2 regions of the Micromonospora sp. NPDC051296 genome follow, and region 1 is predicted to be linked to the other one. Evidence: riboswitches for the same ligand, from Rfam matches in the RefSeq annotation. Region 1 holds a riboswitch; the other holds the start of a gene.
What was found. Region 1 has a riboswitch for thiamine pyrophosphate ahead of thiE (thiamine phosphate synthase). Riboswitches for the same ligand answer to the same signal wherever they lie in the genome.
Positions count from the first base shown of each region.

Region 2: it holds a riboswitch for thiamine pyrophosphate, as region 1 does, so the genes downstream of both, AB0M52_RS15730 (ECF transporter S component) here and thiE (thiamine phosphate synthase) in region 1, are expected to answer to the same signal.

Region 1 covers NZ_JBFBAO010000302.1:5,264-8,664, reverse strand. Annotated here, with positions in the region: partial or broken gene AB0M52_RS25715 (thiazole synthase) at 1-285, opposite strand, end outside; gene thiS (sulfur carrier protein ThiS) at 291-491, opposite strand; gene thiO (glycine oxidase ThiO) at 491-1,711, opposite strand; gene thiE (thiamine phosphate synthase) at 1,705-2,331, opposite strand; TPP riboswitch at 2,326-2,434, opposite strand; gene AB0M52_RS25695 (ThuA domain-containing protein) at 2,758-3,401, shown strand, end outside.
Region 2 covers NZ_JBFBAO010000128.1:11,994-15,394, forward strand. Annotated here, with positions in the region: gene AB0M52_RS15725 (ABC transporter ATP-binding protein) at 1-1,322, opposite strand, end outside; gene AB0M52_RS15730 (ECF transporter S component) at 1,461-2,051, opposite strand; TPP riboswitch at 2,123-2,227, opposite strand; gene AB0M52_RS15735 (permease) at 2,563-3,401, shown strand, end outside.

The DNA of each region.
Region 1 (3,401 bases):
CGCGTCCCGGGCCAGCCGCGCCACCTTCACCGCCTCGCCGGCCGTGTAGCAGCCGGCCGTGTTCGGCAGCAGCCGTACGCCGCACCGGTCGAGCAGGTCCAGCAGACCGCCCGCGCGGTCCGGGACGGTGTCCACCCGGCGCAGCGCCAGCGTGACCAGCCCGGTGCCGGATGCCTGGATCGCCTGCTCCAGCACGTGCAGGTTGGCCGCCCCACCGGTGCCGAGGATCAGCCGGGAGCCGAACCGCACACCACCCAGCTCGAAGCCTGTCGACTCGATGCCCATCGGGCTCACCCGCCCTGGGCGGCGCTGAGCACCTCGACCCGGTCGCCGCCACGCAACACCGTCGTCGGCCAGCCGGTGCGCGGCACCACCTCGCCGTTCACCGCCACCGCCACGCCGCGCTGGTGCGGGGTGACCTCCCGGACCAGGTCGGCGACCGTGACCCCGTCCGGCGCACTGCGCCCGGCACCGTTCACCGTCAACTCCATCAGGCGTCCTCCGTCCACTGCTCGGACCTGGCGGGCAGGCCGGATGTGACCGGCCCGGAGCCCCCGCCCGACCCGACGCCAACGCCCGCCCCGGAACCGGGAGCGGTGACGAAGCGGTCCGGGCGGAAGGGGGTGAGCAGCGGGTCGGGGGCGTTTCCGGTGATCAGGTCGGCGATCAGATCCGCGGTGACCGGGGTCAGCACGATCCCGTGCCGGTGATGGCCGGTGGCGGCCAGCACGTCCGGCCGACCGGGCAGCGGCCCCAGGATCGGGGCGTTGTCCGGCGTACCCGGCCGCCGCCCGGCCACGGTCTCCACCAGGTCGTACTCGGCCAGCTCGGGCACCAGGTCTACCGCGGCACGCAGCAGCCGCAGCACCGCCCCGGCGGTCACCGCCAGGTCGGAGCGCTCCTCGACCGTCGCGCCGACCACCACCTCACCGCTGTTTCGCGGGACCAGGTAGACATGCTCGCCGTCGGCGTACCCCCGGATCACGTGCCGGAAGCCCGGCGGGCCGCCGTCGGGCGCGCGCAGCCGGAGCACCTGGCCCTTCACCGGACGGACCGGCAACCCGGTGAGGGCGGCGGCCCCACACCCGGCGGCGACCACGGTCACCCCGGCCGTCACGTCGGACAGCCGGCGCACCGGCTCGGCGACCAGCACCGCGCCGGCCCGCTCGGCGGCCACCCGCAGCGCCGGCACCAGCCCGCGCGGGTCGACCTGGTGGTCGGTGGCGGCGAGCGCCCCGCCCCGCACCCGCAGCGCCAGCGCCGGCTCGCGGTCCCGCAGCTGCGAGGGGCGCAGCGGCGTCACCGGCAGCCCCAGCCCCTGCTGGTACGCCCACAGCCGCCGCGCCTCGGCCAGGTCGTCGGCGGTGAGCCCGACCACCAGCGTGCCCTCGGTCCGGTACCCGATGTCGGCGCCGGCCGCCTCGGCCAGCTCGGCGGCGAACCCCGGCCAGCGCGCGGCTGATTCGGTGAGCAGACCGGTCAGCTCCCGCTCACCGAAGTACGCCTCGGCCACCGGCGCGAGCATCCCCGCCGCGACCTGGGAAGCACCCGACCCGGGAGCGGGATCGTGCACCACGACCCGCAGCCCACGGGCCGCACACCGCCACGCGATCGCCAACCCGATCGGCCCCGCCCCCACCACCGCCACATCCGGTGCAAGGAAGGGCCCCTTGTTAACGCCTCCGGTAGAGGAGGGGCCCCCGCTTAACACGTCAGCGCCCCGATCAGCTCGGCGGCGGCGCGGGCCGGGTCGGCGGCTGCGGACAGCGCGCCGACCACCGCCACTCCGTACGCGCCGGCGGCCCGCAACGCGGGCACGTCGGCCGCCGTCACTCCCCCGATGGCGATCACCGGCACGGCGACCGCCTCGGCCACCGCCCGGATGCCGGGCACCCCGATCGCCGGGGGCAGCCCGTCCTTGGTGGTGGTGGCGTGGCAGGGGCCCACGCCCAGATAGCTCGCCCCGGCGGTGACCGCCTCGACGGCCGACCCCGGCTTCCGGGCGGTGGCACCCAGCACGGCGGCCGGGCCGAGCACCCGTCGGGCCGCCCCGACCGGCAGGTCGTCGGCGCCGACGTGGCCGCCGGCCGCGCCCGCCGCCAGCGCCACGTGCAGCCGGTCGTTGACCAGGCAGGTCACCGCGTACGGCGTGCAGAGCGCGACCACCCGCCGGGCCAGGTCGTACGCCTCCCGGTCGGTCGCGGTGTCCTCGACCCGGACCTGCACCACCAGCTCGCCAGGGGCCATCGGCAGTACGGCCCGGAGCACGGCGAGCGGGTCCCGCCCGGGCCGGGTGTCGGTGATCAGATGCAGTCGCCCCAGGGATGGCACGGCAACACTCCTCCCTGCGCCGGCATTACCCGGATCAGGTTCGACGGTCGGGGGCTCACAGCCCCCCTCTCAGCCCGGTCAACCGGGCTCCCGTGGGTCACTTGGGTGTCACCGTACGACAGATCCGCCGGCCTGCCAAGGCGCGCTCTCCGCCGCCAGGGCGACAGCGGACGGGTTGAGCAGATCCCCCTTCATGGAAGGTGTGGGCGCTTTGCGCAGTCCTGATAGGAATCTCACCCGCCGTTGCCAAAACGTTACCAATCGAAGCCTTGCCATGAACCGATTCAGCGGAATTAATTTGTTCAGCGATTCGACATAATGCCGCAACGAACGCCCCGGCAAGGCGTTCCGCCCGGCCCCATCTGGGACGGTCTTCGGCGAGCCGGCCCCCGCGACCCCTGTCCAGTAAGGACAAAGGAGACCGGAGTGTCCCGACCACGCCGTGCCCGCGTACCCGTGACCGCCACCCTCATCGCCCTCGGCCTCGCCGCGACCACGCTCGTCGGCACCCCCGCGCAGGCCGCCCCCACCACCCAGACCGCACCCGTCGCGCAGCCCGCGCCCGCGGCGGCCCCCGCCCCGAACGCCGCCGCCGACCCGTTCTCAGTCCTGGTCTTCTCCAAGACCGCCGGCTTCCGGCACGGCTCCATCCCCGTCGGCATCGCGGCCATCCAGCAGCTCGGCGCGACGCACGGCTTCACCGTCGACGCCACCGAGGACGGCGGTGCCTTCACCGACGACAACCTCGCCCGCTACCAGGCGGTCATCTGGCTCTCCACCACCGGTGACGTCCTCAACCCCGAGCAGCAGGCAGCGTTCGAGCGCTACATCCAGGCCGGCGGCGGCTACGCCGGCATCCACGCCGCTTCCGACACCGAGTACAGCTGGTCCTGGTACGGCGGTCTGGTGGGCGCGTACTTCTCCGGCCACCCGGCCAACCAGCAGGCCACGATCAAGGTGGAGGATCCCGCCCACCCGTCCACCGCCCACCTGCCGGAGCGCTGGTCCCGGTACGACGAGTGGTACAACTTCCAGACCAACCCGCGTGGCGACGTGCACGTGCTGGCCAC
Region 2 (3,401 bases), on a different contig from region 1:
AGCTCCGCGAAGAGGTCCACCAGCTCCCGCCAGGTGCGCCGGTCCTGACCGAAGGTCGGCTCGTCGCAGATGAGCAGGCGGGGCGCGGTGGCCAGGGCGGTCGCCACGCTCAGCCGCCGCGCCTCCCCTCCGGAGAGGGTGTACGGGTTGGCCGCGGCGAGCTTGGTCAGCCGTAGCCGTTGCAGCAGCGGGTCGACGCGGTCGCGGACCGCCGCCTCGGACGCCCCGGCACGCCGCGGACCGAGTGCCAGCTCGTCGAAGACGGTGCTGGTCACGAACTGGTGCTCGGGGTCCTGGAACACCGAGCCGATCCGGCCGGCCAGCGCGGGTGCGCGCCATCGGTGCGGGGGAGTGCGGGTGTCGGCCCCGGCCAGGCCGGAGCTCGCCACCAGCCGCCCGGCACCCGGCTTGAGCAGCCCGCCGAGCAGCAACGCGAGGGTGGACTTGCCGGCGCCGTTCGGGCCGAGCACCGCGAGCGCCTCACCGGCGCGTACGGTCAGGTCGGTGGTGGCCAGCCGGGGTGGCCGGCCGAGCCGGTCCGCGGTGAGCAGCACCTCGCCGGCCGGTGCGGCGGCCCGGCGTGGGGGCATCTCCCGGCCGGGCACCCAGACTCCCTCGGCGGCGAGCGCGGCACCGTGGGTGGCGAAGACGCTCTCCGGCGGCCCGTCGGCGCGTACGCCGCCACCGGGTTCGAGCACCACCACCCGGTCGACCAGGGGCAGCGCCTCGGCGACCCGGTGCTCGACCAGGATCAGTGTGGTGTCGGCGTGCACCGCCCGCGCGACCGCCGCGCGGACCAGGGCGGCCCCGGCCGGGTCGAGGTTGGCGGTGGGCTCGTCGAGCAGCAGCAGGCCGGGGCGCAGGGCGAGCACGCCGGCCAGCGCGAGTCGCTGCTGTTCGCCGCCGGAGAGCGCCGCGGTGGGCCGGTCCCGGTGGTACGGGAAGCCGACCCGGCTCAGCGCCTCGTCGACTCTCGGCCAGATCTCGCCGGCCGGTACGCCCCGGTTCTCCAGCCCGAACGCCACGTCGTCGCCGCAGCGGGCCATGACGAGCTGGGACTGCGGATCCTGGAAGACGATGCCGACCCGCTCCCGGGCCTCGGCCGGCGGCCGGCCGTCGATCTCGACGGTGCCCTCCTGCTCGCCGGAGTCCTCGGGCAGCAGCCCGGCCAGCGCGGCCAGTAGCGTGCTCTTGCCGGCCCCGGAGGGCCCGAGCAGCAGCACCCGCTCACCGCACGCCACCCGCAGGTCCACCCCGCGTACGGCCCAGGCCCGCCGCCCGGCGTGCCGCCACCCAAACCCCCGCAGCGTCACCCCGTCCACATCACCACCCCCTGCCCAACTCCTCCCGCCCGACCACCACCACTCGCCCCGCACCCCCGGTTGATCATGAAGTTGGCGGGCGATCTGGAGATCGAAATGCCGGCCAAGTTCATGATCAACGCGAGGGGGCGGGTGCGGTCAGATGAGGGCGCGGTCGCGGCCGGCGGGGAAGCGGTCCAGGACGCCGGTGCGGGCCAGGGCGCCGGTGAGGGCGTACGCGCCGGCGCCGGCGATCACGGTGGCGCTGAGCACGGTGAGCAGCGCGTAGGGGATCCGGTAGCTGGTCAGTGCGTACGGGGTGTTCCAGACGAAAAAGTCGAACAACGCGGCGCCGAGACCGGTCAACGCGCCGGCCAGCAACGCGGTCGGTAGCCGGAACGAGCGGTACCGGAAGGCGGCGAAGGCCAGCTCGGCGCCGAGGCCCTGGATGAGGCCCTGGACGATGGTGATGCCACCCCACTCAGAGCCCAGCAGCGCGGAGATGGTCGCCGCGACCGCCTCGCAGAACAGCGCGGCACCCGGCTTGCGGATCACCAGGCCGCCGAGCACCGCCGGGACCAGCCAGACGCCGTACATGACGGCCTGGCTGGCCGGAAAGAACGCGAAGGCCGGGTCGGCCGCCCGCCAGAGCAGTCCCCAGGCCCAGAAGATGACGCCGAAACTGACGGCGATCACCGCGGCCACCACGATGTCGATCGTGCGCCACCGGTTGGTGGTCGGTTGGTTCATGGTTTGCTCCCAGTCCATTGTCGAACCAGGAGAAGACGCACGCCCCGCCCGGCGTCGCCGGACAAAGGCGGGCTGGAGGTGGACCGAACTCCCTGCGCTGGCATTACCCAGATCAGGTTCGAGGGTCTGCGGGCGAACCCGCACTCTCAGCGCTGTGCGCTCCCCTGTCGGAGGTGAAGTTGTCTCGCCGACGCTAACACCTCGGAAGATCAACAGGCAACGTGATCTTCGCAGGTCATGTGTGGTGTTCACGTCCGGCGCGGCGGCGGTGCCAGCGGATATCGGCGACCCGCCCACTTCCGTGAATCCATCGACGCCACCGAACCCGGACGGTAGTCTCAGGCCGCGATCCGGACGGGCCGAAGGGCGAGAGGTGACCGCGAACACGGACCAGGCCGCACCAGCCGGCGAACCGGAGGACCAACCAACGGGCGCGGTGGGCGTCGCGACAGAGGTACGCGAGCCGGCACCGACCGGTGGCGAGTCGCCCCGGCGGTGGCTCGGCGACCGGATCGGCTCGGTGGAGGTCCTGGCGGCGCTGCTGATCCTGCTGATCATCTTCCGGGATCCGCTGGCCGCCGCGCTGGACGATCCCCGCCTGCAGACCTGGACCACCGTCTTCGTCTCGATCATGGTGCAGGCGGTGCCGTTCCTGGTGTTCGGGGTGCTGCTCTCCGCCGTGATCGCGGTCTTCGTACCCCGGTCGTTCTGGGCCAGGGCGCTGCCCCGGCACCCGGCCCTCGCGGTGCCGGCGGCCAGCGCGGCCGGGGTGGTGCTGCCCGGCTGCGAGTGCGGGTCGGTGCCGATCGCGGGTTCGCTGATCCGGCGGGGCGTCACGCCCGCCGCGGCGCTGGCCTTCCTGCTCGCCGCCCCGGCGGTCAACCCGATCGTGCTCACCGCCACGGCGGTCGCCTTCCCGAACAACCCCGAGATGGTCCTCGCGCGCGGCCTCGCCAGCCTGGTCGTCGCCATGGTCATGGGCTGGCTCTGGCTGCGCCTCGGCCGTACCGAGTGGATCAGGATGCCGCGCCGGCCGGAGCTGGACGACGCCTCGCGTGGCCGGGCCTTCTGGGCCGCCGTCCGGCACGACGTGACGCACGCCGGCGGTTTCCTGGTGCTCGGCGCGATGGCCGCCGCCAGCATCAACGTGCTGGTCCCGGAGCGGTGGTTGCAGACCCTCGCCGACAACGCCTGGCTGTCGATCCTGGCCCTGGCGCTGCTCGCCGTACTGCTCTCGCTCTGCTCGGAGGCGGACGCCTTCGTCGCGGCCTCGCTGTCGCAGTTCTCCCTCACGTCCCGACTGGTCTTCCTGGTGGTGGGGCCGATGGTCGACCTCAAGCTGATCGCGAT